Regions from separate parts of the Streptomyces sp. NPDC101490 genome, predicted to be linked through region 3. Evidence: riboswitches for the same ligand, from Rfam matches in the RefSeq annotation. Region 3 holds a riboswitch; each other region holds the start of a gene.

Region 1 (10,125 bases), on a different contig from region 3:
GTCACACCGGCAGTTTGCCCTGCTAATCCCATGAATTACGGGATGAACCAGGACACGCTTGTGAACGCGTTCACATTCACAAGCATTATGGACCATACGAAATCCGTATCTTCGACCGGGGGTCCCTCCTGAAGGCCACCCCGGTCGGCCGGTCGTTTCGTCCCCGGTCGACGGCTCCCCCACGGCTTCACCGTCTTGTCGACACCCAGGGCACGGCCCGCCGGGTACACATCGTCCGGCCCGCCGGACACATCACGGCGACCCCGGCGGAGACCCCCGCGAGCACGGCGCTCACGAGGTCCCTCCCGCTCCCCTCATCCACCACCCGCGCCCGGAACGAGGAGCTACTTCGGCGCCCGGGCCCTCCGCACCCCGGACCCCGGACCCCAGACCCCAGACCCCAGACCCCAGACCACCGTCCTCGACGGCGGCCCGGTCCGGGTGGAACCCGTACGGCCCGATCCGGTGGAACGCGCACGGGGCCGACCACCGGACCCACCGGTGACCGGCCCCGCTGCACGCCAGTGACCGGCCCCGCGGCCCACCGGCAGCCGGTCAGCCCTCCCGGCGGAAGCCCTCCGCCGCCTTCAGGAACAGGTCGTTCGCCTCGGTCTCACCGATCGTGACGCGCACGCCCTCCCCCGCGAACGGCCGCACCATCACACCGTGGCGCTCGCACTCCGCCGCGAAGTCCGCGGTCCGCTCGCCGAGCCGCAGCCAGACGAAGTTGGCCTGGGTGTCCGGCACCGTCCAGCCCTGGGCCACGAGCCCGGCGTGGACCCGCTCGCGCTCCGCGACCAGGGAGCCGACCCGTCCGAGCAGCTCGTCCTCGGCCCGCAGCGACGCCACCGCCGCGTCCTGCGCCAGCTGGCTCACCCCGAACGGCACCGCCGTCTTGCGCAGCGCCGCCGCGACCGGCTCGTGGGCGACCGCGAAACCGACCCGCAGCCCCGCCAGGCCGTACGCCTTGGAGAAGGTGCGCAGCACGGCGACGTTCGGCCGGTCGCGGTACAGCTCGATGCCGTCCGGGATCTCGGTGTCGCGGACGAACTCGCGGTAGGCCTCGTCGATCACGACCAGGACGTCGGAGGGGACCCGGTCGAGGAAGCGCTCCAGCTCGGCCCGGCGCACAGCGGTGCCCGTGGGGTTGTTGGGGTTGCAGACGAAGATCAGCCGGGTCCGGTCGGTGATCGCCCCGGCCATCGCGTCGAGGTCGTGCACCTCCCCCTCGGTCAGCGGCACCTGCACCGAGGTCGCCCCGCTGATCTGGGTGATGATCGGGTACGCCTCGAAGGAGCGCCAGGCGTAGATCACCTCGTCGCCGGGGCCCGAGGTCGCCTGGAGCAGCGACTGGGCGACGCCGACCGAGCCGGTGCCGGTGGCCAGGTGCGAGACGGGGACGCCGAAGCGGGCGGCCAGCTCCTCGGTGAGGCCCGCACAGGCCATGTCCGGGTACCGGTTGAAGTTCGCGGCGGCGGCCAGCGTGCTCTCCAGGACACCGGGCAGCGGCGGGTACGGGTTCTCGTTGGAGGACAGCTTGAAGGCCACGGGGCCGCCCGCGGCCGCGGGCCTGCCCGGCTTGTAGGTGGGAACGCCGTCCAGCTCGGCGCGCAGCTTCGGGCTGCCGGTGCTCGTCCCGCTGGTCTCGCTCACAGTGTGGCCTCCTCGACCGTACGTACCGCCAATGCTCCTCACCTTAAGAGGATTCGCCCCCGCTGCGAATGGCCTGTGGACAACCCACTGCGAATGGGCCCCGGACACCGGAGGGGTACGCCGCGGACCCTTCGCCCTTCGCGGCCGACAGACCAGGGGGCGCACGCTCGGGTAGCGCACGCCGGTGGCGAGCGCCGTGGCGCGCATCCCCCGTAGAGGTGAGTTGAGACCTCTTCGAGACCTCGCACCCTCGCCAGGTCGACGTGGTCCGATACCGATGGAACCCACAAAAATCTCTCTAACTACCTTTGATTTATTGATCCTTGGCGCTTTTCGATCATGCAGAAACGTGCCTGTCAACGCCTGTATGTGCGACCGGCCCAACCACCCTCTGTCGCCCTACTATCGGCTCGCCATGACAGCAGCAGGGAAGCACCAGGTGAGCCGGGCACAGACCCGGGGAAGCCGGCAGGGCCGAGCAGGCATCCGGGACGTGGCCGCCGCCGCCGGGGTCTCCATCACGACTGTCTCCGACGCGCTCAACGGCAAGGGCCGACTCCCCGACGCCACCCGGCGACATGTACGCGAGGTCGCCGACCGGCTGGGGTACCGCCCCTCCGCGGCGGCCCGCACGCTCCGCACCGGCAAGTCGGGACTCATCGGCCTGACCGTGACCACGTACGGGGATGAACCTTTCACCTTCACCGAATTCGCGTATTTCGCGGAGATGGCCAGAGCCGCCACATCGGCCGCACTCGCCCGGGGCTACGCCCTGGTCATCCTCCCCGCCACCTCCCGCCATGACGTCTGGTCGAACGTCGCCCTCGACGGCACCGTCGTCATCGACCCCTCCGACCACGACCCGGTCGTCACCGAACTGGTCCGCCAGGGCCTGCCCGTCGTCTCCGACGGACGCCCCGCCGGCACCCTTCCGGTCACCGCCTGGGTCGACAACGACCACGAAGCCGCCGTCCTCGACCTGCTCGACCACCTCGCCGACGCCGGTGCCCGCCGCATCGGCCTCCTCACCGGAACCACCACCGACACGTACACCCGCCTGTCCACCACCGCGTACCTGAACTGGTGCGAGCGGGTGGGCCAGGACCCCGTCTACGAGGCCTATCCGGCGCACGACCCGTGCGCGGGCGCCGTCGCGGCCGACCGGCTGCTCGCCCGCCCGGACCGGCCGGACGCCGTCTACGGCCTCTTCGACCCCAACGGCACCGACCTCCTCGCGGCCGCGCGCCGCTACGGACTCCGCGTCCCGGACGACCTGCTGCTGGTCTGCTGCAGCGAGTCGACCGTCTACGCCACCACCGAACCGCCCATCACGACGCTCTCGCTCAAGCCACGCCGGATCGGCACCGCCGTCGTCCAGCTCCTCATCGACGCCATCGAGGGGATCGAGACCGACGGCCCGGTCGAGCAGGTGATACCGACCGAACTCATCGTCCGCACCTCCTCGCAGCGCCGCTCGCCCCGTACGACGGTCAGCCCGCCGCGCTCGCCCTCGAAGGACTGAGAAGTCCCGACGGAACGCCCCGCACCGGAACCTCCGACGGGGCGTCACCGCACCGCCGTCCCGTCCCTGCCCGTGGGCCGGGACGGCCAAACCGGCCGACGCACCGGTCTCCACCCTGGACTAGACCTTCCTAAATCGGGCGAATCAGCCGGTCAACCCGGAGTGGACCCGGATTCACCACCCCTGGTGCGTCACACAGCACGACCCTCATTCCTATGATGGGCGCACGACATCGCGGACCACCCCCACCAGGCCGGTCCGCGCTGTGCAGGGCATCGCGACGGTGGTGGAGGGGTCCATGACTCAGGGGGCCGGGCAGGAGCCCGAGGCGCGCACGGCGACATTGCGTGACTTCCGAGTACCGCCGTACGCGCGCGTGCCCGTACAGGGCCACGCCTCCGAGCCGACCTCCGGGGAACCTCTGCCGGTCCCACCACCGGTCGAGGCCCCGCCCGCCGAGCAGCCGCACCACACGGCGCCCGAGCGCCCCCCGGCCCCCCCGCGCCCGGTCGACCACACCCCCCGTACGGCCCCGCCGATGCCCACCACCGCGCCCGAACAGCCGTGGCACCCGGGACAGCAGGCCGCCCCGGGGCAGCAGGACCCGGCCGCCGGACACCTCCACCCCGCGTACCCGTCCGAGCCGCCCCGGCACCCCGCGGGGCCCCCGCCCAGCGCCCCCCAGCCCTCCGAGCCGACCCTGCTCCTCGGCCACCGCGCCCAGCCCGCGTACCCCGCCCCGGCCGCCTCCGCGATCGTCTCCGTCGCCACCGGCCACCCCGGCAACGCCTTCCCCGACGGCGAACTCCCCGAGGGATACACGCCGACCGAGCGCGACCTGCCCGTCATCGGCCCCGGCGACACCCTCCGGCTCCCCGTCACCCCCGAGGCCGTCCCCTCGACCGGACCCGTCTCCGGGAACGACGAGGGACCCGGCCCGCTCTTCGTCGTCGGTGACGTCCACGGCTACCTGGACGAACTGACCTCCGCCCTCCACGCCCAGGGCCTCATCGACGAGAACGGCGACTGGTCCGCCGGGAACGCCCGTCTCTGGTTCCTCGGCGACTTCACCGACCGGGGCCCCGACGGCATCGGCGTCATCGACCTCGTCATGCGCCTGTCCGCCGAGGCCGCCGCCGCCGGCGGCTACTGCAAGGCCCTCATGGGCAACCACGAACTGCTGCTCATCGGCGCCAAGCGGTTCGGCGACACCCCGGTCAACTCCGGCGCGGGCACCGCCACCTTCCAGGCCGCCTGGCTGCTCAACGGCGGGCAGAAGCACGACATGGACCGTCTCCAGGACGTCCACCTCCAGTGGATGTCCCGGCTCGACGCCGTGGTGTGGGAGGACGACCACCTCCTGCTGCACTCCGACACCACCGCGTACCTGGAGTACGGCGAGACCATCGAGGACGTCAACGACACCGTCCATGAACTCCTCAACCGGAACGACGCCGACGAGGTCTGGGACCTCTTCCGCAAGTTGACCAAGCGCTTCGCCTTCCGCGACGAAGGCGGCCCGCAGGCCGTACGGGAGTTGCTCTCCACCTACGGCGGCCGACGGATCGTGCACGGCCACAGCCCCATCCCGTACCTCCTCGGCCAGGTCGGCGCGGAGGACGGCGAGGACGACACGGGACCGGTCGTCGACGGACCGCACGTCTACGCCGAGGGCCTCGCCATCGCCATGGACGGCGGAGTGACCATGGCCGGAAAGCTCCTGGTCGTCCAACTGCCCCTGACCGGCTGACGCGTCACCCTGCGCATCCGGGGACGGCGAATTCCGGAAACACCCTGTCAGCCCGTGGCACCCCCGTCCTACCATCGGGGTCCATTGGTAGCAGGCTCTCCTCCGTTTCCGCTCGACCGACCGTTCGCCACGGCTGATCCGCGGCCACGGAGCATCGGGGGATGCACATGAACGTGGCTCCGCACCTGCTGACCGAGGACCGCGCCGAGTACGAGCGGGTCCTCGACGACGCACTGAACACCGCCCACGCACGTCCGGATCTCGACGGAGCGGGCACCCGCCTCACCCTCGTACAGCTGCGTGCCCTCACGCTGAACGCGACCACGCTGGTCACCAGCGCGGCGGCGAGCGAGTACGAGCACTACGTGAAGGTCCGCGAGCAGCACCGCGCGGCCCTCGGCAACCGCCCCTCGACCGCCGACCGGCCGGGACCGGGCGGCGCGGGTGTCGTCGCCGTCCTCACCGTCATGGTGCCCGTCCTCGCGGGCGCGGCGGCCGTCATCCTCCTGCTGGCGGGCGCGGTCCTGCACGCCCTCACCCCGACCGTGGAGTTCGGCGCGACGCTGCTCACCGCCGGTCTGGTCTTCGGGACGGTGGCCGCGGCGGGACTGCTCTGCGCCGCCGTGGGGCTGCTCGTGACGGCCCTGCGCAACAGCCCCGCGGAGGTGGGCGGGAACCAGGACGACGAGCTGTCCCGCGCCCGGGAGGCCTGGCGCCTGGCCCTCCTCGAGCGCGGGATCGTGCCCTTCCTCCACGACGTCCTCACCGCCGCCGCCCCCGTGCCCGACACCCCGGACGGCTGAGACCGCGCCGGTACCGGTGTCCGGCACCAGTACCGGCGGCGGCGGGCGGGTGGATCAGTCCGCGAGCGGGAGGTACACGCGGTTGCCGCTCGCCGCGAACTCCTGGGACTTCTCGGCCATCCCCGCCTCGATCTCCCGCTGGGTGCCGCCGTGCTCCCGCCGGATGTCCTGCGAGATCTTCATCGAACAGAACTTCGGCCCGCACATGGAACAGAAGTGCGCCGTCTTCGCGGGCTCCGCGGGCAGCGTCTCGTCATGGAACTCACGCGCGGTGTCGGGGTCGAGCGCCAGGTTGAACTGGTCCTCCCAGCGGAACTCGAACCGCGCGTCGGACAGCGCGTCGTCCCACTCCTGCGCGCCCGGGTGCCCCTTGGCCAGGTCCGCCGCGTGCGCCGCGATCTTGTACGTGATGACACCGGTCTTCACGTCGTCCCGGTTCGGCAGGCCCAGGTGCTCCTTGGGCGTGACGTAGCAGAGCATCGCCGTGCCCCACCAGGCGATCATCGCCGCGCCGATGCCGGAGGTGATGTGGTCGTACGCGGGCGCCACGTCCGTGGTCAGCGGGCCGAGCGTGTAGAACGGCGCCTCCTCACAGATCTCCTGCTGGAGGTCGATGTTCTCCTTGATCTTGTGCATCGGGACGTGCCCGGGGCCCTCGATCATCGTCTGCACGTGGTGCCGCTTGGCGATCGTGTTCAGTTCGCCGAGCGTACGCAGCTCCGCGAACTGCGCCTCGTCGTTGGCGTCCGCGATCGAGCCGGGGCGCAGTCCGTCGCCGAGCGAGTACGTGACGTCGTAGGCCGCGAGGATCTCGCAGAGCTCCTCGAAGTGCGTATAGAGGAAGTTCTCCTTGTGGTGCGCGAGGCACCAGGCGGCCATGATCGAGCCGCCGCGCGAGACGATGCCGGTCTTGCGGCGCGCGGTGAGCGGCACGTACGGCAGGAGTACGCCGGCGTGCACGGTCATGTAGTCCACGCCCTGCTCGGCCTGTTCGACGACCGTGTCCTTGTAGACCTCCCAGGTCAGTTCCTCGGCCCTGCCGTCGACCTTCTCCAGCGCCTGGTAGAGCGGCACGGTGCCGATCGGTACGGGGGAGTTGCGCAGGACCCACTCACGGGTGGTGTGGATGTTGCGGCCGGTGGACAGATCCATGACCGTGTCCGCGCCCCACTTGGTCGCCCAGGTCATCTTCTCCACCTCCTCCTCGATGGAGGAGGTGACGGCGGAGTTGCCGATGTTGGCGTTGACCTTCACCAGGAACCGCTTGCCGATGATCATCGGCTCGATCTCCGGGTGGTTGACGTTCGCGGGCAGCACCGCGCGGCCCGCCGCGATCTCCTCCCGCACGACCTCGGGGGAGACGTTCTCCCGGATCGCCACGTACTCCATCTCCGGGGTGATCTCGCCCCGCCGGGCGTACGCGAGCTGGGTCACCGCCCGGCCCTCGCGTCCCCGGCGGGGCAGCCGGGGACGGCCGGGGAAGACGGCGTCGAGGTTCTTGAGCCCGCCGCGCGGCGAGGTGTGCTTGATGCCGTCGTCCTCGGGGCGGACCGGGCGGCCCGCGTACTCCTCGGTGTCGCCGCGCGCGACGATCCAGTTCTCGCGCAGGGCCGGAAGGCCCCGTCGCACATCGGTGTCGACGGTCGGGTCGGTGTACGGGCCGGAGGTGTCGTACAGCGTGACGTCCCGGCCGTTGGTGAGGTGCACCTGACGGACCGGCACCCGGAGGTCGGGGCGCGAGCCCTGGACGTACCCCTTGTGCCAACCGGGCGTGCGCTCCTGCCCGTCGGTCCGGTTCTGGTCGGAGGCAGGCGTGCGTGCGTCCTGAATGGTCATGAGACCGATCTCCCTACGCCGGCATTACCCGGTAACAGGTTCGGCGGTCGGCGCAGCCCTTTCCCGTACGTACATCAGTACGCGCGTACGGTGATTCAGCGCCCTCTCAGCCCGGTGCTCCGAGCTCCCGCGTGTGCAAAGGTGCCACCACGCTAGCGCCATTCCTGGCGTGCTGAACAGTGGGCCCCTGCCGTTCTTGCGATGATCGGTCGGTGACTTCCCCCCATCAGACCCCCGAACCGCACGGCCACGGGCACGGCCATGGGCACAGCCACAGCCACGGTCCCGCCGCCCCGGTCTCCCGTCATCTGCGCAAGGTCATCGCCGCGATCCTGATCCCGTTCGCCACCGCCGTCGTGGTCGGTCTGGTGGTGCTGTGGCCGGGCGGCACCCCGGCGCACGAGCGCACCGGGGTCGGCTTCGACCGGCAGACGGAGCAGGGCAGGGTCGTCTCCGTGCAGTACGTCGACTGCGCGTCGGTGAACGCCGGACAGGTCCCGCCGACCGGGGACACCTCCACCCCCGAGGAGCGCGGGGCCGTCGACTCCCGGCGGGGGCAGTGCGCGAAGGCGACGGTCGAGGTCACCAGCGGGCCGGAGAAGGGGCGGCGGTTCACCGAGATCGTGCAGCCGGACGCGCCCCGTCAACTCCACCAGGGCCAGGGCGTGGTGGTGGCGTACGCCCCCGACGCGCCCCCCGACCTCCAGTACTCGGTGACGGACGTCAACCGGAAGCTCCCGATCGCCCTGCTCGCGGGGATCTTCGCGCTCGCGGTGGTGCTCGTCGGGCGCCTGCGCGGCCTGATGGCGCTCGTCGCGCTCGTCATCAGCTTCCTCGTGCTGACGTTCTTCATCCTCCCGGCGATCCTGGAGGGATCGAATCCGCTGGTCGTAGCGGTGGTCGGATCGAGCGTGATCATGCTGGCCGCGCTCTATCTGTGCCACGGCCTCTCGGCCCGCACCTCGGTCGCGGTGCTCGGGACGCTGATCTCGCTGCTGCTGATCGGGCTGCTCGGGTCGCTCTTCATCGACTGGGCCTCGCTGAGCGGCAACACCGACGACAACACCGGACTGATCCACGGCCTCTACCCGAACATCGACATGTCCGGTCTGCTGCTCGCCGGAATCATCATCGGCTCGCTCGGTGTGCTCGACGACGTCACGGTCACCCAGACCTCCGCCGTCTGGGAACTGCACCAGGCCGACCCGGACATGGGGCCGCGCGCGCTGTACCGGGCCGGGATCCGGATCGGCCGCGACCACATCGCCTCGGTCGTGAACACCCTGGTGCTGGCGTACGCGGGCGCCGCCCTTCCGCTGCTTCTCCTCTTCTCGATCGCGCAGAGCAGCATGGGGACGGTGGCCAACAGCGAGCTGGTCGCCGAGGAGATCGTCCGGACGCTGGTCGGCTCGATCGGCCTGGTCGCCTCCGTGCCGCTCACCACGGCGCTCGCGGCCCTGGTGGTCTCCGCCGACCGTGAGCGGGCCGGGGGTGCCGGTCGTGCCGGGGGACCGACCGCGGCCGGTGACCGTACGGGAGCGGGCACCCGGCGGGCCACCGGCACGCGGGGCGGACGCCGTCGCCGCGCCAGATGACGGCCGCGGGACGGCGGGTACCGGCGCAGAGCTGGGACGGGAGGCCCGTTCGCACTGGGTGGTACGGGAGAACCGGGTGGTACGCGCACACCGGGTCGTACGCGAACACCGGGTCGTACGGGAAAGGTGTCGCCGTGCTGGTGGGTGCGGGCACGGGGGAGGCGTCGTCGTGCTCGACGCCAGGGGCGCGGGGAGGGTGCCCCGTGCCGGGTGGTGGGCGCCGGTCAGGCCGCCGGGCCCGCGCTCTCCTCGGCCAGGATGCGGCCGAGCGCGGCTTCCAGATTGTCCTCGAAGTCGCCCAGGTTCCGTTCCTGACCGAGTGGGACCAGCTTGTCCGTGCGGTCGAGGAACGCGACGAGCGGTGGCGCGCTGGCCCGGAACAGGGCCCGGTCGCTTCCGACCTGGAGCCTGATGGAAACGTCCGAGAGACCCTCCGGCTCCGTCGGGGCGATGTGCACATCGCCCTCCCCGCTGGGCCTGTTGATCCCGTCGAGCAGCAGCTCCCGGCCGAACGCCCAGGTCACCGGAGCGTCTCCGGGGAGGTGGAAGGTCATCCGCACCGCGTAGGGATCACGGGTCTCGTACCGCAGTTCCACCGGGATCCTGAACGAGAGCTCCTCGGAGACGAGGAAGCTCATCAGGACCTCGGCCTGAACCGACTCTCGCATCATGTACCCCGCAGTAGATGAAGCAGTTGTGTAAACAGCTGCTGAAAGCTGTGACCGAAACGGCCAGGAATGATCCCCCGTGGCCCTCTTGACGCAATCGTGCTGTACGCGCTAGCAGATCACAAGGAGTGATTTTTCAGATACTGATAGAGAAAGCGAGGGAGTTGAAGAGCTTTCCGATCTCTGCACGTAGCCGCTCGATTGCTGGGAGCAACCGTTCTTCCTGGTGGAGCGGCAGGGAAATGGCCACAGCGGCGGCCGTGGAGCCTGCTGTGATGGGGATCGCGGCACAAACTGT
Region 2 (10,125 bases), on a different contig from region 3:
TCCGGCCACGGCCCGCGCTGCGGCCCGAACTTGTTCCGGCCCATGATCTCGGCGCCGATGTTCCGGGAGTAGTCCCTGGTCAGATAGTCGTCGAGGCCCCGGCTGCCGCCCGGGTCGGTCCGCATCGGCCAGCTCGCCGTGGCCCCCGCCCAACGGAACATCGTCCCCGGGTCCGCGTGCCCGAAGGGCCGCTCCAGGCTCTGCCCCTCCCCCGCCCCGAACCCGTCCGACGAGACGTTGAAGTTCTGCACTCTGAGCAACTGCGCCACGGTTCTTCCTCCCGCGCGGTCGGCACGACGCCGACGGTCAGGAGACAGACTGCCCCGCCGCCCGGAACTCATCGCGCCCGGCTCACCCGTCCGGGCCCAGCACCACCACGTCCTCCACCCGGAACTCCACCCCGACCTCGGCGCCCTCCTCCGGCGCCTCCCGCAGCGGCAGCTCCGCCTCCAGCGAGGGCCCGTCCCCCGGACACAGCCGTACGGCCACCCGGCTGCCCCGGAACGTCCGCGAAGCCACCCGCCAGCCCACGCCCTCCGGCGCGGCCACGATCCGCACCCCGCCCGGCCTGACGAGGAGCCGCCGCTCCCCCTGCGGCGAGCCCTCGGGCACCGGCATCCTCCCCCACACGGTGTCCGCGGCCCGCCCGCTCACCCGCGCCGCCACCACGTTGTCGAAACCGAGGAACCGGGCCACGAACTCCGACGCCGGACGCGCCCACACCTCCACGGGCGCACCCGTCTGGGCGATCCGCCCGTCCCGCATCACCACCACCCGGTCGGCCAGCGCGAACGCCTCGCCCTGGTCGTGGGTCACCGCCAGGACCGTCGTGCCCAGCCGCCCGAACAACTCCCGCAGCTCCACCACGAGCCGCTCCCGCAGCCCCCGGTCCAGCTGCCCCAGTGGTTCGTCCAGCATCAGCAGCCGGGGGCGCGGCGCCAGGGCCCGCGCGAGCGCCACCCGCTGCTGCTCGCCGCCGGAGAGCGCGGCCACGGAGCGCCGCCCGGCGCCCGGCAGCCCGACGAGGTCGAGCAGTTCCGCGACCCGTTCCGCCCGCTCGGTCCGGGGGACGCCGTGCATCCGCAGGCCGAAGCCGACGTTCCCGGCGACGTCCCGCTGCGGGAACAGCTGGTGGTCCTGGAACATCAGGCCCACGCCCCGCCGGTGCACCGGCACCCCGTCCTGGTCGGCCCCGGCAAGCAGCACCCGGCCGCCGTCCAGCGGCTGGAGTCCGGCCACCGCCCGCAGCAGTGTCGACTTGCCGCTGCCGCTGGGCCCGAGCACACAGACCGTCTCGTGTTCGGCGACCGCCAGGTCCACCGCGTCGAGCACGGCCCGCTCCCCGAACCGTACGGTCGCCCCTTCCAGTCTCAGCATCAGAACTCCCCGGAGGTCCGGTCGTTCCGGAGCCGTTCGAGCACCAACAGGGACACCGCGCACACCACCATGAGGATCGTCGAGAGGGCCATGGCCTGGCCGTAGTTGAGTTCGCCCGGACGTCCGAGCAGCCGCGCCACCGCCACCGGCAGCGTCGGGGCGTCGGCGCGGGCGATGAACACGGTCGCGCCGAACTCGCCCAGCGAGACGGCGAACGCGAACCCGGCGGCGACCAGCAGCGCCCGCCACACCAGCGGCAGGTCCACCTCGCGCCAGGCCCGCCACGGCGACGCGCCGAGCACCGCCGCCGCCTCCCGCAGCCGCTCGTCCACCGCCCGCAGCACCGGCAGCATCGTCCGTACCACGAAGGGGACACCGACCAGGGCCTGTGCGAGCGGTACGAGGATCCAGCTGGACCGCAGATCGAACGGCGGCTCGTCGAGCGTGATCAGGAAACCGAAGCCGACGGTCACCGCGGACACCCCGAGCGGCAGCATCAGCAGGGCGTCGAAGCCCCGGACGAGCCGCGCGGCCCGCCCGGCCCGCCCGCTCCGCCAGGTCAGCGCCGCCGCCGCGAGCCCGCCGACGAGAACCGCGATGCCGGTCGCCGCCGCCGCGTACCGCAGCGAGTTCCCGATCGCCTCCAGCGGCGGGACGAGGAAGGTGCCGGACTCGTCCAGCGTGCCGAGGGCCCGGTAGTAGCCGAGGCCGTACCCGTGGGGTCCGGCGAAGGACCGCTCCACCAGCACCCCCAGCGGCAGCAGGATCAGCAGCGCGACCGAGAGCAGCACCCCGCCGAGCAGCGTCCACTGTCCGGCGCCGCGCGGCCGGCGCGCGGTCCGCTCCGGCGGTACGAGCCGCAGCGCCGTCTCCCGGCGCCGTACCGTCCGGGCGTGCACGGCCAGGATCAGGCCCACCGCCACGAACTGCGTGAGCGTCAGGACGGCGGCCGTCGGCAGGTCGAGCAGCCGCGCGGTCTGCCGGTAGATCTCCGCCTCCAGGGTGGAGTACGCGCCCCCGCCGAGGATCTGCACGATGCCGAAGGAGGTGAACGTGAACAGGAAGACCATCAGCGCGGCGGCGGCCACCGAGGGCACGAGGGCGGGCAGCGTCACCGTCCGCCACGCCGTCCACCGCGAGGCGCCGAGGACCCGGGCCGCCTCCTCCTGGCGCGGGTCCAGCTGCGACCAGAGCCCGCCCACGGTCCGTACGACCACGGCGTAGTTGAAGAACACATGGGCGAGGAGGATCGCCCAGACGCTGGTGTCGAGCCGCAGCCCCCACAGCTCGTCCGTCAGCCCGTTCCGGCCGACGAGCGCGAGGAACGCGGTGCCGACGAGGACCGTGGGCAGCACGAACGGGACCGTGACCACGGCCCGCAGGACGCCCTTGCCCGGGAAGTCGAAGCGGGCGAAGACGTACGCCCCCGGCAGCGCGACGAGCAGGGTCAGCGCCGTCGACGCCAGCGCCTGCCAGAGCGTGAAGCCGAGGACGTCGAGGATCTCCGGGCGGGCCAGGGTGTCCCCGATCCGGCCGAGCCGCCAGCTGCCGTCGGGCCGCAGTCCCCGGTCCACGATCGACACGACGGGCCAGGCGAAGAAGACCGCGAAGAACGCGACGGGCAGGGCCATCAGGCCCAGCCGCGTCACGTTCCCTCGGACGTCGCGCCCTACTTCACGGCCAGCGACGACCACTGCTGGATCCACCCGTCACGCTTCGCGGCGATCTTCTCCGGCGCCATCGTCTCCGGCTTGTCCACGACCACGCCGTGCTTCGTGAACAGCTCGGGCAGCACCGCGTCCGTCACCACCGGGTTGACGAACATCTGGAGCGGCATGTCCTCCTGGAACGTCTTCGAGATCAGGAAGTCGATCAGCGCCTTGCCGCCCTCGGGGTTCTTCGCCCCGGTCAGCAGCCCCGCGAACTCGGTCTGCCGGAAGCAGGTGCCGGTGGACACCCCAGTCGGCGCCACCTTCGGCTGCGGCTCCCCGTAGAGCACCTCGACCGGGGGGCTGGAGGCGTACGACACGACGAGCGGCCGGTCGCCCTTGGCCTGCTTGCCCCCGGCCGAACCGGAGAACTCCTGGTTGTAGGCCAGCTCCCAGCTGTCGACGGTCTTCACGCCGTTGGCCCTGAGCTTCGACCAGTAGCCCGGCCAGCCGTCGTCGCCGTACTTGGCGGCGGTGCCGAGCAGGAAACCGAGCCCCGGGGACGACCGCTCGGGGTTCTCCACCACGAGGAGGTCCTTGTAGGCGGGCTTCACCAGGTCGTCGAAGGTGACCGGCGGCGCCAGCTTCCTGTCCGCGAAGTACTTCTTGTCGTAGTTGACGCAGATGTCCCCGGAGTCGACCGGGGTCACCCGGTGCTCCTTGTCCAGCCGGTACGCGGCCGGGACCCGGTCCAGTCCCTTCGCCTCGTACGGGACGAAGATCCCGTTGTCGAGGGCGCGGGACAGCAGCGTGTTGTCGACGCCGAAGAAGACGTCACCCTGCGGAGAGCCCTTGGTCAGGATCTCCTTGTTCACCGCCTCGCCCGCGTCCCCGCTCTTGAGGACCTTCACGGTGAATCCGGTCCGCTTCGTGAACTCCGCCAGCACCTCCTTGGAGGCGTTGAAGGAGTCGTGGCTCACGAGGGTCACGGTCTTCGGCGCGGGCGCGCCGGACTTCCCCGCCGCCTCGCGGGCGTCGTCCGCCCCGCACGCGGCCAGCGTGGTGACGCCCAGCGCCGCGACGAGCGCGACGGCGGCCGCCTTCTTGGTGCTCACTGACATTCCTCCTGGGTGTGACCAGGAAGAGACGCGGCCCCGCCCACCCGGAGGTGGGCAGGGCGCAACAGCTCGAGTTACGACCGAACTTCCTACCCAGAATGACCTGGGCGAGGTTCAGAGGGTCTGCGGCCTGACGGTCACCGCACTCTCAGCGCTGTGGCGCTCCCCTGTCGGAATATGAAGATGTGTTCGACCTCAGAGTACAAGGTCAGCGCTCGGCGGCCGCCAGCTGTCCACAGGCGCCCTCGATCTCCTGGCCCCGGGTGTCCCGCACGGTCACGGGCACCCCGTGCCGGGCGATGGCCTCGACGAACGCCTTCTCGTCCTCGGGACGGGACGCGGTCCACTTCGAGCCGGGCGTCGGGTTCAGCGGGATGAGGTTGACGTGCACCCGCTTGCCCTTGAGCAGCCGTCCGAGGAGGTCACCGCGCCAGGCCTGGTCGTTGATGTCCCGGATGAGGGCGTACTCGATCGAGATCCGGCGACCGGACTTCTCCGCGTACTCCCAGGCGGCGTCCAGGACCTCCCGCACGTTCCAGCGGGTGTTCACCGGCACCAGGGTGTCGCGCAGCTCGTCGTCGGGCGCGTGCAGGGAGACCGCGAGACGGCACTTGAAGCCCTCGTCGGCGAAGCGCAGCATCGCGGGGACGAGCCCGACGGTGGAGACGGTGATCCCGCGCTGGGAGAGGCCGAGCCCGTCCGGCTCGGGGTCGGTCAGCCGCCGGATGGCGCCGACGACCCGCTTGTAGTTGGCGAGCGGCTCGCCCATTCCCATGAACACGATGTTCGAGAGGCGGGCGGGCCCGCCGGGGACCTCGCCGTCGCGCAGCGCGCGCATCCCGTCGACGATCTGGTGCACGATCTCGGCGGTCGACAGGTTCCGGTCGAGGCCCGCCTGTCCGGTCGCGCAGAACGGGCAGTTCATCCCGCATCCGGCCTGCGAGGAGATGCACATCGTCACCCGGTCCGGGTAGCGCATGAGCACCGACTCGACCAGCGTGCCGTCGTGCAGCCGCCAGAGCGTCTTACGGGTGGTGTCGTCGTCGCAGGACAGGTGCCGCACCACCGACATCAGGTCGGGCAGCAGCTCGCCGGCCAGCTTCTCCCGCGAGGCGGCGGGGATGTCGGTCCACTCGGCGGGATCGTGCGCGTACCGCGCGAAGTAGTGCGCCGACAGCTGCTTGGCGCGGAAGGGCTTCTCACCGATGGCGGCGACGGCTTCCTTCCGCTCGGCGGGCGACAGGTCCGCGAGGTGCCGCGGCGGCTGCTTGGCACCGCGCGGGGCGACGAAAGTGAGTTCTCCGGGGGTCGGACGGGCCACGACGGGCGTCTCCTCAGGACGACGAGGTCTGGCACCACCCGACGGGCGGGGAACCACGGCGGCACACTGCCGGAGCCGGGACCTCAGGATCACCCCCGCGGCAGCGGGGCGTACGAAGGGCTCGCGACGCGGTGCGCCACGAGCCCTTCCAGAGTACCCGCTGTCCGTCAACCCGTTCCGACGAAGAGCGCGAGCAGCAGCCAGACCACCGGCGCCGTCGGCAGCAGCGAGTCCAGCCGGTCCATGATGCCGCCGTGACCGGGCAGCAGCGTGCCCATGTCCTTGATGCCCAGGTCACGCTTGATCATCGACTCGCCGAGGTCGCCGAGCGTCGCGCTCGCCGCCACCGCGAGGCCGAGGACCAGACCCTGCCACCAGACGCCGTCGTCGATCAGGAACTGCATGCACAGCGCGCCCGCCGCCATCGCGAACGTCACCGCGCCGACGAGCCCCTCACGGGTCTTTCCGGGGCTGATCCTCGGGGCCAGCTTGTGCTTGCCGAACCGCCAGCCGATCGCGTACGCCCCGGTGTCGCTGACCACGGTCAGGAGCAGGAACGTGAGGACCCGCTGCGGACCGTCGTCGGCGGCGAGCAGCAGCGCCACGAAGGTCGCCAGGAACGGCACGTAGAACGCGGCGAACACCCCCGCCGTGACGTCCCTCAGATACCCCTCGGGGGGCTCCGTCATCCGCCACACGAGCACCGCGAGCGCCGTCAGGGCCATCGCCACCCAGGCGCCCTCGGCACCCCGGAGGTAACCGGCGACGACCATCGCCGCGCCACCGACCGCGAGCGGAACCAGCGGCGCCTTGATGGCCTTGCGCTCCTGGAGACGGGAGGTCAGCTCCCACAGGCCCACGACCACGGCGACCACGAGCACGCCGACGAACGCCGGCTTCCAGAACAGCGACGCGATGATGACGACGCCGAGTCCGACCCCGACCCCTATGGCAGCGCCCAGATCGCGCCCCGCGCTCTTCTTCTGCCGGGGCTCCGACGGCGGCCCGGACGGCGGAGGCGGGGTGGGGCTGGGCATGGGCTCCTGCGGGTGCTCGTGCGGCGTCTCGTCACGGAACAGGGGACCGCTCGGGTGAGCGGCCCCCCGGCCGTGATCGTCCTGGAATCCGCCGGCGGGAACGTCGGGCACGATGGGCATGGGGCGAGTCTGCGGTGCCCCGTGCCGATCGTGTGCGGGACCCGCCGGGACGGGCCCCTGGTCGGGTCCCCCACGGCCGGAACCGGCCGGGGCCCCCCAGGATGAGTCGTTCATCAGACCTCGAGCAGCTCGGCTTCCTTGTGCTTGAGCAGCTCGTCCACCTGCGCGCCGTACTTCGCGGTGGTGTCGTCGAGCTCCTTCTCGCCGCGGCGGCCCTCGTCCTCGCCGACCTCGCCGTCCTTGACGAGCTTGTCGATGGTCTCCTTGGCCTTGCGGCGGACCGCGCGGATCGAGATCTTCGAGTCCTCGGCCTTGCCCTTGGCGACCTTGATGTACTCCCGGCGGCGCTCCTCCGTCAGCTCGGGGAACACCACCCGGATGATGTTGCCGTCGTTGCTCGGGTTGACCCCGAGGTCCGAGTCGCGGATGGCCTGCTCGATGTTGCGCAGCGCGCTCTTGTCGAACGGGGTCACCACGGCCATCCGGGGCTCCGGGACGGAGAAGGAAGCCAGCTGGTTGATGGGGGTGATGGCGCCGTAGTAGTCCGCCACGATCTTGTTGAACATCGCCGGGTGCGCACGGCCGGTGCGGATCGCGGCGAAGTCCTCCTTGGCGACCACGACGGCCTTCTCCATCTTCTCCTCGGCCTCGAGGAGGGTCTCTTCGATCACCACTTGCTCCTGCGTGTCGTCGCGTTGGGTCCTGCACGGTGTACGACCGGCAGGGCTCTGTCCATCCCCTTGCGGGGGGTTTCCCCGGTTCGGGTCAGGCCCGGGTGCCCTGGTCGCTCACGAGCGTGCCGATCTTCTCACCCTTCACCGCGCGAGCGATATTGCCCGCGGTGAGGAGTTCGAAGACGAGGATCGGGAGGTTGTTGTCCCGGCACAGCGTGATGGCGGTGGCGTCCGCGATCTTGAGGTCGCGGGAGATCACCTCGCCGTACTCCAGCGCGTCGAACTTGACCGCGTCGGGGTTGGCCCTGGGGTCGGAGTCGTAGACGCCGTCCACGCCGTTCTTGCCCATCAGCAGGGCTTCGGCGTCGATCTCCAGGGCACGCTGGGCGGCGGTCGTGTCGGTGGAGAAGTACGGCATGCCCATGCCCGCGCCGAAGATCACGACGCGCCCCTTCTCCAGGTGGCGCACGGCGCGCAGCGGGATGTACGGCTCGGCGACCTGCCCCATGGTGATGGCGGTCTGGACGCGGGAGTCGATGCCTTCCTTCTCCAGGAAGTCCTGGAGGGCGAGGCAGTTCATCACGGTGCCGAGCATTCCCATGTAGTCGGAGCGGGCCCGGTCCATGCCGCGCTGCTGGAGCTCGGCGCCCCGGAAGAAGTTGCCACCGCCGATGACCACCGCGATCTCCGCGCCGTCGCGGACCACGGCCGCGATCTCACGCGCGACCGCGTGCACGACGTCGGGGTCGACGCCGAGGCCGGTACCGCCGGAGAATGCCTCTCCTGACAGCTTCAGCATGAAGCGGCCGGTCCTGCTACCGGTGCCGCTGTTGTCGCCCTGTACGGCGCCCTGGTTCATGGAGATCTCCTCGTGCACATACGAAGGAGGCCATTGCCTTGGGTCCTCGCGGTATCCCGTGCGGCAATGGCCTCCTCGTCAGATCTGCGGTCGTCCTGCGCGGGCGCGGACGACTGCTTCAGACCCTATCGGGGTCCGGTGTCCGTCGCGTTCGCGGACGGACTCAGATGCCGACCTTGATGCGGGTGAAGCGCTTCAGGGTGACACCGGCCTCGTCCAGGATCTGCTGGACCGACTTCTTGTTGTCCAGGGCGTACGCCTGGCCGAGCAGCGTGGCGTCCTTGAAGAAGCCGTTGACGCGACCCTCGACGATCTTCGGGAGCGCGGCCTCGGGCTTGCCCTCGGCGCGGGTGGTCTCCTCGGCGACGCGACGCTCGGTCTCGACGACCTCGGCCGGGACGTCCTCACGGGTGAGGTACTTCGGCGCGAAGGCGGCGATGTGCTGGGCGACACCCTTGGCGACGTCGGCGTCGGCCTTGTCGAACTCGACGAGGACACCGATCTGCGGCGGCAGGTCGGGCATCGTGCGGTGCATGTACGCGTAGACGAAGCCGTCGGCGTACTGCGCGAAGCGGTCGAGGACGATCTTCTCGCCGAGGTTGGCGTTGGCCTCGTCGACGTACGCCTGCACGGTCTTGCCGGCCTCGATCTCGGAGGCGAGCAGCGCCGCCAGATCGGCCGGGGCGGTGGCGGCGACGTGCTTGGCGAGCTCGGCGGCGACGGCCTGGAACTTGTCACCCTTGGCGACGAAGTCCGTCTCGCACTTCAGCTCGACGAGGACACCGGAGGTGTTGTCGTCGGCGATGAGGGAGACCACGGCGCCGTTCTCGGCAGAGCGGCCCTCGCGCTTGGCGACGCCCTTCTGACCCTTGATGCGCAGCGCCTCGACGGCCTTGTCGACGCTGCCGTCGGCCTCGTCCAGGGCCTTCTTGCAGTCCATCATGCCGGCGCCGGTGAGCTCGCGGAGCTTCTTGACGTCAGCGGCGGTGTAGTTCGCCATGAGTCTGTTTCTCTCTCGAAGTCTGAAAGATCGGGCGGGTCCACGGGTGGACGGCGGGGGCTTCGTGGGCCCCCGCCGTCACCACCCGAAGGTCCTGAAGGGTCAGGCCTGCTCGGCGTCGGCGGCCGGAGCCTCGACGGCCTCGACGGCGGCCGGGGCCTCGGTGGCCTCGGCGTCCGCGACCTTCTCGGTCTCGGCGGAGGTCTGGACCTCGGCGACCTCAGCGGCCTCGACGGTCTCGTCGGCCTTCTTGTCGCCCTCGAGCAGGTCGCGCTCCCACTCGGCGAGCGGCTCGCCCGCGGCCTTCTCGCCCGGCTTCGAGTCACCGGTCGCGGCACCGGAGCGGGCGATGAGGCCCTCGGCGACGGCGTCGGCGATCACGCGGGTGAGCAGGGTGACGGAGCGGATGGCGTCGTCGTTGCCCGGGATCTTGTAGTCGACCTCGTCGGGGTCGCAGTTGGTGTCGAGGATCGCGACGACCGGGATGCGGAGCTTGCGCGCCTCACCGACGGCGATGTGCTCCTTCTTGGTGTCGACGATCCAGACGGCGCTCGGGACCTTCTGCATCTCGCGGATGCCACCGAGGGTCTTCTCGAGCTTGGTCTTCTCGCGGGAGAGGACCAGGAGCTCCTTCTTGGTGAGGCCGGAGGCGGCCACGTCCTCGAAGTCGATCTGCTCGAGCTCCTTGAGGCGCTGCAGACGCTTGTAGACGGTCGAGAAGTTGGTGAGCATGCCACCGAGCCAACGCTGGTTGACGTAGGGCATGCCGACGCGCGACGCCTGCTCGGCGATGGCCTCCTGCGCCTGCTTCTTCGTACCGACGAACATGATCGAGCCACCGTGCGCGACGGTCTGCTTGACGAACTCGAAGGCGCGGTCGATGTACGACAGCGACTGGAGCAGGTCGATGATGTAGATGCCGTTGCGCTCGGTGAAGATGAAGCGCTTCATCTTCGGGTTCCAGCGACGG
Region 3 (10,125 bases):
CACGGACCGGGGGCCCTTGGAGAGGGTCAGGACGATCGTGTCGCCCCCGGCGGCCCTGCTGCCCTCGGCGAGGGACTGGGCGGCGACCGCGCCCGGGTCCTCGGGGGAGTGGATCCGCTCCGGGGCGACCTGGACGGTGAGCCCGGCCTCCTGGAGTCCGGCCGTGGCGTCGGCGACGGTCTCCCCGGTGACGTCGGGCACATCGATCGGCGCGCCCTTGCTGACCACCAGGGCGACGGCCGAGTCGGGTGCCCGCCCGGTGCCGGGCTCGGGGTCGGAGCCGATCACGGAGCCCTGGGCGACGGTCTCGCTGAAGGCCCGGGTGATCACTCCGACCGCCAGGCCCTCCCGCTCCAGGGCGCGCCTGGCCTCGGCGAGCGGCTGGTTCTTCAGAAGGGGCACCTTCACGATCTGCGGGCCCCTGGACAGGGTGAGGGTGACCCTGCCGTTGTTCCGCAGGCGTTCGCCGGGGGCCGGGTCGACCGCCATGACGGTGCCGCGCTCGTACACGTCGCTGAAGGCGCGGGCGGTCGAGCCGACCTCCAGGCCCGCGCCCGTGATCCGCTCGGTCGCGGCGGTCTCGGTCTGGCCGAGGACGGCGGGGACGCGGGTGAACTGGCCGGAATTGATGTACCAGACGCCGACGCCCAGACCGAGGGCGAGCAGGACGCCGACGACCAGGAGCAGCGGGCCGTTCGGGGGACGGCGGCGGGCGGTCGCGGGCGGCGGCTCCGGGACCGGCATCCGGCCGGTGCGCGCCACCGGCGGCCCGTCGGCCGGGTCCTCCACGGCGCGGGCGATCACACTCGTCCGGTCCTCGGAGCCGCCGCGGTCCCCGGACCGGGAGCGCGGCGGCTCCGCGTCCAGCTCCTCGTCGGTCAGCCGGGCACGGGCCTCCCGCGCCAGGGCGAGCAGGGCGACGGCGTCGTACGGGCGGGCTTCGGGGTCGCGGGCGGTCGCGGCGGCGGTCAGTCCGTCCAGTCCGGGGGCGAGCCCGGGGACGGTCCGGGAGGGCGCGGGCACGTCGGTGTGCAGGTGCTGGTAGAGCACCTGGGCGGGGGTGTCGCCCGCGTGGGGTTTGCCGCCGGTCAGCATCTCGTACAGGACGACACCGCAGGCGTACACGTCGGCGCGGGTGTCGGCGGCGCCGTGCTCGATCTGCTCCGGCGCCAGGTAGGAGACCGTGCCGAGGACCGAACCGGTGGTGGCGGTCGCCGAGCCCACCGCCCTGACCAGGCCGAAGTCTGCGACCTTGACCCGCCCGTCGTCCCCTATCAGGACGTTCTCGGGCTTCATGTCCCGGTGCACGAACCCGGCCCGGTGCGCGGCGCCGAGCGCGGCGAGGACCGGCTCCAGGATGTCCAGGGCGGCCCGGGGCGCCAGGGCCCCGCGCTCGCGCAGCACGTCCCGCAGGGTGCAGCCCTCGACGTACTCCATCGCCAGGTAGACGTACGCGCCCTCGGCGCCCTGGTCGAAGACGCCGACCACGTTCGGGTGGGAGAGCCGGGCGACGGACTTCGCCTCCCGGATGAACCGCCCGACGAACTCGGCGTCGACCGCGAGGGCCGGATGCATCACCTTGAGCGCGAGGACGCGGTCGAGACGGGTGTCGACGGCCCGGTAGACCGTGGCCATCCCGCCGACGGCGATGCGCGCGTCGACGCGGTAGCGGCCGTCGAGCAGCCGCCCGACGAGGGGGTCCTGAAGGGTCGTGTCCACGGCGTCGAGTCTACGAGCCGCGGGCCCGGCGCCCGCCCGGCCGCGAGGTACCGGGGCACAGCTGTGACGAGCGTCCCGCCGGGGCGCTCAGAAGGCCGGGCGCTCCGGGTCCAGGTCGGCCCGGCCCGTCACCGGGGAGGACGCCTCCGCGAAGTGGCGGCGCGGGATGCGGCCCGCCCGGCGGGCCAGCCGGCCCGCCTCGACCGCGTGCCGCATCGCCGACGCCATCAGGACCGGCTCCTGCGCCCGGGTCACCGCCGAGGCCAGCATCACCGCCGCGCACCCCAGCTCCATCGCGAGCGTCGCGTCCGACGCGGTGCCCGCGCCCGCGTCGAGGATCACCGGCACCCCGGCCCGCTCCACGATCAGCTCGAAGTTGTGCGGGTTGCGGATGCCGAGTCCGGAGCCGATGGGGGAGCCCAGCGGCATGATCGCCGCACAGCCCACGTCCTCCAGCTTCCGGGCGAGGACCGGGTCGTCGTTGGTGTACGGGAGCACGGTGAACCCGTCGTCGACGAGGGTCTCGGCCGCGGCGAGGAGCTCCTCCCCGTCCGGCAGCAGGGTCCGCTCGTCGGCGACGACCTCCAGCTTCACCCAGTCGGTGCCCAGCGCCTCCCGGGCGAGCCGGGCGGTCAGGACCGCCTCGCCCGCGGTGAAACAGCCCGCCGTGTTGGGCAGCACCCGGATGCCGAGCCGCTCCAGGACGGAGAGGACCGAGCCCCGCACGGTCGGGTCGAGCCGCCGCATGGCGACGGTGGTCAGCTCGGTGCCCGAGGCGGTCAGGGAGCGCTCCAGGACGTCGAGGCTGGGGGCCCCGCCGGTACCCATGACCAGCCGGGAGGAGAACTCCGCGCCCCCGAGGACGAACACGTCGTCGGACATCGCGCTCAGCCCCCCTGGACCGCGGTGAGGACCTCCACCCGGTCGCCCTCGCCGAGCGGGGTCGTGGCCCACTCGCCGCGCGGCACGACCGTCTCGTTGAGGGCCGCGGCGACCCCGGAGCGGGCCGTGGTCAGGGTGGCGACGAGGGCGTCGAGGGAGAGCGGGCCGGGCAGCTCGCGCGCCTCCCCGTTCACGGACACGATCATGCGGGCTGCTCCTGGCGTACGGGAGGGGCGGGGGCGAAGCGGCGGGGGGAGAAGGGGCGCGCCTCCTCGGGGAGGACGCCGGTGGTGAGGACCTCGGCCATCACGTCGCCGGTCACGGGGGTCAGCAGCACCCCGTTGCGGTGGTGGCCGGTGGCCAGGTGCAGGCCGGGCAGCGCGGTGGGGCCCAGCAGGGGCGCGTTGTCGGGAGAGCAGGGGCGGAGCCCCGCCAGGGTCTCGGTGAGCGGCAGCTCGGTGATGCCGGGGACCAGTTCGTGGGCGTCGCGCAGCAGCTCGTACACCCCGCCCGCGGTCACCGTGGTGTCCCAGCCGAGTTCCTCGCTGGTGGCGCCGACGACCAGCTCGCCGTTGGCACGGGGCACCAGGTAGACATGGCTGCCCCGGACCATGGCACGGACCGTCCGGGACAGGAAGGGGGCGTACGCGGCCGGTATCCGCAGCCGCAGGACCTGGCCCTTGACCGGGCGCACCGGCGGGAGGACCTCCTCGGGCACGCCCGCGAGGCGCCCGCTCAGACTGCCCGCCGCGAGCACGACCTGGTCGGCGGCGAGGTGCCCGCCGTCGGCGAGCCCGGCGCCGCGCGCCCGGTCGGCGGTGACCGTCAGACCGTGGGCGAGGGCGCGGTGGAAGACCACCCCGGCGCGTTCGCAGGCGACGAGGAGGGCGGCGGCGAGCCGTCGCGGGTCGACCTGGTGGTCGCCGTCCACCCGCAGCCCGCCGCGCACCCCGGGCGCGAGCATCGGTTCCAGACGGCGGCACTCGCGCCCGCTGAGCCATTCGGAGGCGAGCCCGCAGCGCGTCTGGAGGGCGTGCAGCTCGCGCAGATGGGCCCGGTCGTCGGCGTCGAGGGCGACGGCGAGGGTGCCGCAGGCGCGGTGGCCGACGTCGTGGCCGGTGGCCTCCTCCAGCTCGGCGACGAAGGCGGGGTAGCGCGCGGCGGAGGCGAGGTTGAGCCCGAGGAGGGTCTCCTCGCCGTAGTGGAGTTCGGTGACGGCGGCGAGCATCCCGGCGGCGACCCGGGCCGCTCCGCCGCCGGGATCCGGGTCGACCACGGCGGCGCGCAGTCCGCGCCGCGCGGCCCGCCAGGCCGTGACCAGGCCGATGATGCCGCCCCCGACCACGAGGACATCGGAAGAACGCATGGGCGTCCAGCCCCTCCCTTCGCCGGCATGACCCGGATCAGGTTCGTACGGTCGGAGGCCGTCCCAGCCTCCCTCTCAGCCCGGTGCGTCCGGGCTCCCGCGAGTGCTTTACGCCCGCCAGACTAGCCCGCGCCGCCGGGCGGCCGCAGGACCCCGCCCCACCCCGACTTCCTGACGGTCCATCAGGTGCGTAGGGTGGCCGGGTGAGCGAGCAGAAGCGGGACCAGCAGCACGTCGTGATCGTCGGCGCCGGGATGGCGGGCGTCCAGACCGCCGTCGCCCTGCGCGAACAGGGCTTCACCGGCCCCGTCACCCTCATCGGCGGCGAACCCCACCAGCCCTACGACCGGCCCCCGCTCTCCAAGGCCGTCCTCCTCGGCGAGGCCGAGGACTCCGCCTTCGACATCGACTTCGACGACCTCGGCGTCACCCTCCGCCTCGGCCTGGGCGTCACCGGACTGCGCGCCGACGCCCACGAGATCGACACCGAGGAGGGACCCGTCGGCTACGACGTCCTCGTCCTCGCCACTGGCGCCCACCCCCTCACCCTGCCCGGCACCGAGGGCGTCCCCGGGGTCCATCTGCTCCGCACCCTCGACGACGCCGTCCGCCTCGGCCCCGTCCTGGCCCGCCGCAGCGCCGTCGTGGTCGTCGGCGCGGGCTGGATCGGCGCCGAGTTCGCCACCGCCGCCCGCGCGGCCGGATGTCCCGTCACCGTCGTCGAGGCCGCGGACCTCCCCCTCGCCGGGATCCTGCCCGCCGAGATCGCCGCCCCCATGGCCGAGTGGTACGGGGCGAGCGGCGCCGAACTCCTCACCCACGCCCGCGTGGCCACCGTCGCACCCGGCCGGGTCGTCCTCGCCGACGGCCGCGAACTCCCCGCCGAGGCCGTTGTCGTCGGCATCGGAGCCCGCCCCGCCACCGACTGGCTCACCGGCTCCGGCATCGCCCTCGACCCGAGCGGCGCCGTCACCGCCGACGACCGGCTGCGCACCTCCCTGCCCGATGTGTACGCGGTCGGCGACTGCGCCTCCTTCCCCTCCGCCCGCTACGGCGAACGGCTCCTCGTCCACCACTGGGACAACGCCCTCCAGGGCCCGCGCACCGTCGCCTCGGCCATCACCGGGACCGACCGGGGGCCGTACGACCCCGTCCCGTACTTCTGGTCCGAGCAGTTCGGCCGCTTCGTCCAGTACGCCGGCCACCACGCCCGCGCGGACGCGCTCGTCCGGCGCGGCGACCCCGCCGACGACGCCTGGTCCGTGCTCTGGCTGCGCGCCGGGGTCCCCGTCGCCCTGCTGGCCGTCGGCCGCCCCCGCGACCTGGCCCAGGGCCGCAGGCTCATCGAGACCGGCACCCCGGTCGACCCGGTCCGCGCGGCGGACCCCTCCGTCCCCCTGAAGGCGGCCGTCGGGTAGGGCCCGACTACCGGCTGTCGGTCCGGGATGGCAGGCTTGTCCCCGTGACCCAGATTGACGTAAAGATCGATGCGCTCGTCCCCGCCTGGCTCTACGTGCCCGACATCGCGGAGATGCTCGACATCGACGTGACCCGCGTGCGGCAGCTGATCAAGGAAGGCCAGCTCATCGCCGTCCGCCGGGGAGAGAACAACGCCCTGCAGATCCCCGCCGCCTTCCTCCAGGAGGACCGGATCGTCAAGGGCCTCGTCGGCACCCTCACGCTGCTGCGCGACGACGGTTTCAGCGACGAGGAGATGCTGGAGTGGCTCTTCACTCCGGACGAGAGCCTGCCGGGCACGCCCGCGCAGGCCCTCGGCGAGAATCGCGGCACGGAGGTGAAGCGCCGCGCCCAGGCGCTCGCCCTCTGACCCGGCACCGAAGACACCACCCGCGTGTCGCGGCGTCCGGCCCCGCCCGGGACCGGCCGCCGCGCCCCGCGCCACCGACGGGGGAACCCAACCGTGCCCACGCCTCGTGAGCAGCTCGCCGACGCCCGGCTCTACCTGTGCACCGACGCCCGGAAGCGCCAGGGCGACCTGCCCGCCTTCCTCGACGCGGTGCTCTCCTCCGGCGTCGACGTCGTCCAGCTCCGCGACAAGGGCATGGAGGCGGCCGAGGAACTGGAACACCTCGCCGTGTTCGCCGACGCGGTCCGCCGCCACGGCAAGCTCCTCGCGGTGAACGACCGGGCCGATGTCGCCCACGCCATCGGCTCCGACGTGCTCCACCTGGGCCAGGGCGACCTGCCCGTGCCCGCCGCCCGCGCGATCCTCGGCGACCGGGTCCTGATCGGCCGCTCCTGCCACGCCGAGGACGAGGTCGCCGCCGCGGCCGCCGCACCGGGCGTCGACTACTTCTGCACCGGACCCTGCTGGCCCACCCCCACCAAACCGGGGCGGTACGCGCCGGGCCTCGGCCTCGTGCGGTACGCGGCGGAGCTGGCCCGGGACCGGCCCTGGTTCGCCATCGGCGGCATCGACGGGACCACCCTCGACGAGGTCCTGGACGCGGGCGCCCGCCGGATCGTCGTCGTCCGCGCGATCACCGAGGCGGACGACCCCGCCGCCGCGACCGCGTCCCTCGCCGCCCGGGTCCGGGAGCGCGCCCGGCAGGGCTAGACACCCGTCTCCGCCCCTGGACCCCGGGTCCCCGCCCCCGGACCCGTTCCCGCCCCCGGGCGGACATCCGGGCGGACATCCGGCCCGAGTCCGGACACGCCCCGATCCGTCCGTCTGTCCGAAAACATGTCCATCCACCGGACGCCCGGTACGCGGCTCGCCGTGCCCCGTCTAACCTGCCGTTATGGCCCTTGGTACCGCTTCCGTCCGCTCGGACCGTGCCCGCACGGTCCGGGACATCCTCGCCTCCGGCGGCACGTCGTACTCCTTCGAGTTCTACGCACCCCGGACCGAGAAGGGCGAGCAGGTGCTCTGGAACGCGATGCGGCGCGTCGAGGCGGTCGGGCCCAGCTTCGTCTCCGTGACCTACGGCGCCGGGGGCTCCACCCGAGGCGGCACCGTGAAGGCCACCCAGAAGATCGCCTCCGACACCACGCTGACCCCGGTCGCGCACCTCACCGCCGTCGACCACTCGGTCGCCGAGCTGCGCAACATCCTCGGCCAGTACGCCGACGCGGGCATCCGGAACATGCTCGCCGTCCGCGGCGACCCGCCGGGCGACCCGCTGGGCGAGTGGGTCGAGCACCCCGAGGGCGTCCGCTACGCGGCCGACCTGGTACGGCTGATCAAGGAGTCGGGAGACTTCTGCGTTGGCGTCGCCGCCTTCCCCGAGATGCACCCCAGGTCCACCGACTGGGACACCGACGTCCGGCACTTCGTGGCCAAGTGCCGCGCGGGCGCGGACTACGCGATCACCCAGATGTTCTTCGACCCGGAGAACTACCTGCGGCTGCGCGACCGCGTCGCCAAGGCGGGCTGCGAGACCCCGGTCATCCCCGAGGTCATGCCCGTGGTGAACGTGAAGACCCTCGACCGGCTGCCCCAGTTGAGCAACGCGCTCTTTCCCCCGGACGTGAAAGAGCGGATCCTCGCCGTCAAGGACGATCCCGCCGCTGTACGCTCCATCGGTATCGAGTTCGCGACGGAGTTCTGCGCGCGGCTGCTCTCCGAGGGCGTCCCCGGACTGCACTTCATCACGCTGAACAGCTCCACCGCGACGCTCGAGATCTACGAGAATCTCGGACTGCACCAGCAGTCGTGACCGGTCGTACCCGCCCCGAACCGCGGCGGTGACCGTGGAGAGGGGCGGCGGGGCATGGGGTGGACGGTCCTCTACATCGCGTTCGGAGTGGTCGCGCTCTGGCTGCTGGGGGAGGTGCTCCTCCAGTACAAGGCGCGGCTCCGCTGGCGCGTGCTCGCCTTCTGCGGCTTCCTCGGCGTGGTCCTCGGGGTGCTGCTGCCCTCGGTGCCGGTCATCGTCGCCGGAGCCGTCGCCTTCGCGGTCGGCCAGACGTATGTGACGCTCTCCTTCCGCCGGGGCTTCTCCACCGGCTGGGCCATCGGCGGCAGCCCCGGCGCGAGCCGCCGCCGCCGGGCGGGCGGTGCCTCGCGCGGCGGCCCGACCCTGGAGGTCACCGAGGTCGCCTACGACGCCGGGGCCACCCCGTACGACGGCCCCGAAGGCGCCCCCGAACCGGCCGCCGCCGAGACGACCGCCGTCTACGAGCCCCTGCCGCTGCCCGACGAGACCGGCCAGTACGGGGTCTACGGCCACGACCGGACCCCCGCCCCCGACGCGTCCGCCCAGGACACCGGACACCCCACCGGGTACGGGACACCGGGCCACGACCCCTACCTGCCGGGCTACGAGCAGCAGCCCGGCCACGAACAGCGGCAGCCCGCCTACGGCTACGACACCACCGGACAGCAGCAGTACGCCGCCTACTCCGACCCGTACATCGGCCAGGGCGCGGACACCCAGCAGTACGGCGGCTACTACGGTGACCCGTACGCCCCCTCGTACACCTACGACACCCCGCCCGGCGGCGTCTGGGTCCCGCAGCAGCGTGACACCGACCAGCCGCCCCAGCCGCAGACCCCGGGGGGGTACGGCCACGAGCCGCACCCGGACGACCAGCAGCACTACCGGTACTGAGCGCGGGCCGGAGACCGGGGGTCGCGGACCCACCGGCCCCGGCACCCCGGCCGTCTCACTGCGAGCCGCGGAAGTCCGCGCCCTCCACGATCAGTCCGGCCACCAGCGCCCCCGACATGCCCGCGTGGGCCAGCCCGCCGCCCGGGTGCGACCAGCCGCCCGCGAACCAGAGGCCCGGCAGCGGGGAACGGTTGTCCGCGGGCATCAGCAGCCCCCGGGCCCCCGCGAGCGCCGGCCCCGGCACCTCCGCCGCACCGGTGTCCCGCCGTACGTCCTCCGGGGTGCGCACATGCCGCCACAGCAGCCGCTCCGCGAGCCCCGGGACCGCCCGCCCGGCCGCCCCGGCCAGCTCGTCGGCGAACGCCTCCCAGTCCCGCCCGGGAAGCAGCCGGACGGTCGCCGTGACCGTCACCGACTCGTGCTCCGCGTCCGGCCGCAGCGCCGGGTCGTCCGGCCGCAGCACCGTCACCGTCGGCCGCCCCTCGGCCGCGTGCACCACCGTGCGGTGCGCCGCCCCCGCCTCCCGGGGCCCGCGCAGCGCCAGACAGACCGTCACCCGGCCCGTTCCGTTGGCCTGGTGGTGCGGAACCTCGTCGCCGTCGGTCCAGTCGACGACGTGGTCGCGGTAGAGCGACGGCACCGGCGCCCCCGAGACGACGTGGTCGGCCGCCGTCGTCGTGCCGTCGGCCAGCCGGACGCCCACCGCCCGGCCGTCCTCCTCTAGGACGTCCGTCACGGGCGCGCCGAAGACGAACTCCACCCGCCGCTCGCGGCACCGCTCGTACACCGCGTCCGCGAGGGCCCGCAGCCCCCCGGCCACGTACCAGCTGCCGAAGCTCTGCTCCATGTAGGGCAGGACGGCGGCGGACGCCGGGGCGGTGGCCGGATCGAAGCCGTAGCTCCACGCGTAGCCGTCGAGCAGGGCCGCGAGCCTCGGATCGCGCAGCTCCCGCTCCCCGATCCGGGCGAGCGTCGTCGTCGGACGGCGCAGCAGACCCGTCTTCAGGGCCGGGTACGGGTCGGCCGGCGGCGGCCCCGGGTCCTTCGGCCTCGGTTCCTCCAGGAGGGGGCGGCGGGTGGCGTCCCAGGCCTCCCTGGCCCGCACCAGGAATGCACCCCAGCGGTCGCCCGCGCCCGTGCCGAGCGCCGCGTCCAGGGCGGCGACCGTCCCGGCGCGGGAGGCGTTCGGCAGGTCCACCCGGGTGCCGTCGGCGAAGACATGACGGCTCGCCGGATCGACCTGCGTCAGGGTGACGCACTCCTCCAGCGACTTCTTGCCCGTCTTCACGAACAGGTCCCGGTAGACGGCGGGCAGATGCAGCAGCCCCGGCCCCGTGTCGAACGCGAACCCGTCCCGCTCGTGGCGGCCGACCGCCCCGCCGTACGTCCCGGTCCGCTCGTACACCGTCACCCGGTGGCCCGCCACGGCCAGCCGGGCCGCCGCCGCCATGGCGCCGAGTCCCGCGCCGATCACCACAATCCGTGCCATGACGGCGAGCCTATCCGGCCCGCCCCGGGGACCCCCGGGCCGGTCAGAAGTGCTCGGAGCCGTCCCCGGACGGCGGCCGTTCCCGGGCCCTGGCC

What was found. Region 3 has a riboswitch for thiamine pyrophosphate ahead of thiO (glycine oxidase ThiO). Riboswitches for the same ligand answer to the same signal wherever they lie in the genome.
Region 1: it holds a riboswitch for thiamine pyrophosphate, as region 3 does, so the genes downstream of both, thiC (phosphomethylpyrimidine synthase ThiC) here and thiO (glycine oxidase ThiO) in region 3, are expected to answer to the same signal.
Region 2: it holds a riboswitch for thiamine pyrophosphate, as region 3 does, so the genes downstream of both, ACIRQY_RS24405 (thiamine ABC transporter substrate binding subunit) here and thiO (glycine oxidase ThiO) in region 3, are expected to answer to the same signal.

What each region holds. Positions count from the first base shown of each region.
Region 1 covers NZ_JBIWNI010000005.1:205,754-215,878, forward strand. The annotation lists gene hisC (histidinol-phosphate transaminase) at 556-1,653, opposite strand; gene ACIRQY_RS14005 (LacI family DNA-binding transcriptional regulator) at 2,069-3,175, shown strand; gene ACIRQY_RS14010 (metallophosphoesterase) at 3,474-4,925, shown strand; gene ACIRQY_RS14015 (hypothetical protein) at 5,087-5,728, shown strand; gene thiC (phosphomethylpyrimidine synthase ThiC) at 5,783-7,564, opposite strand; TPP riboswitch at 7,558-7,705, opposite strand; gene ACIRQY_RS14025 (YibE/F family protein) at 7,777-9,159, shown strand; gene ACIRQY_RS14030 (SsgA family sporulation/cell division regulator) at 9,384-9,827, opposite strand; gene ACIRQY_RS14035 (helix-turn-helix domain-containing protein) at 9,964-10,125, opposite strand, start outside.
Region 2 covers NZ_JBIWNI010000015.1:70,122-80,246, reverse strand. The annotation lists gene ACIRQY_RS24420 (dihydrofolate reductase family protein) at 1-269, opposite strand, end outside; gene ACIRQY_RS24415 (ABC transporter ATP-binding protein) at 352-1,377, opposite strand; gene ACIRQY_RS24410 (ABC transporter permease) at 1,377-3,008, opposite strand; gene ACIRQY_RS24405 (thiamine ABC transporter substrate binding subunit) at 3,047-4,147, opposite strand; TPP riboswitch at 4,213-4,323, opposite strand; gene rlmN (23S rRNA (adenine(2503)-C(2))-methyltransferase RlmN) at 4,353-5,465, opposite strand; gene ACIRQY_RS24395 (phosphatidate cytidylyltransferase) at 5,633-6,736, opposite strand; gene frr (ribosome recycling factor) at 6,736-7,293, opposite strand; gene pyrH (UMP kinase) at 7,388-8,155, opposite strand; gene tsf (translation elongation factor Ts) at 8,319-9,155, opposite strand; gene rpsB (30S ribosomal protein S2) at 9,258-10,125, opposite strand, start outside.
Region 3 covers NZ_JBIWNI010000003.1:352,318-362,442, reverse strand. The annotation lists gene pknB (Stk1 family PASTA domain-containing Ser/Thr kinase) at 1-1,719, opposite strand, end outside; gene ACIRQY_RS09260 (thiazole synthase) at 1,807-2,601, opposite strand; gene thiS (sulfur carrier protein ThiS) at 2,607-2,807, opposite strand; gene thiO (glycine oxidase ThiO) at 2,804-3,967, opposite strand; TPP riboswitch at 3,965-4,078, opposite strand; gene ACIRQY_RS09245 (NAD(P)/FAD-dependent oxidoreductase) at 4,171-5,385, shown strand; gene ACIRQY_RS09240 (Rv2175c family DNA-binding protein) at 5,430-5,795, shown strand; gene thiE (thiamine phosphate synthase) at 5,889-6,545, shown strand; gene metF (methylenetetrahydrofolate reductase [NAD(P)H]) at 6,730-7,647, shown strand; gene ACIRQY_RS09225 (hypothetical protein) at 7,702-8,541, shown strand; gene ACIRQY_RS09220 (phytoene desaturase family protein) at 8,597-10,030, opposite strand; gene ACIRQY_RS09215 (DUF4126 domain-containing protein) at 10,074-10,125, opposite strand, start outside.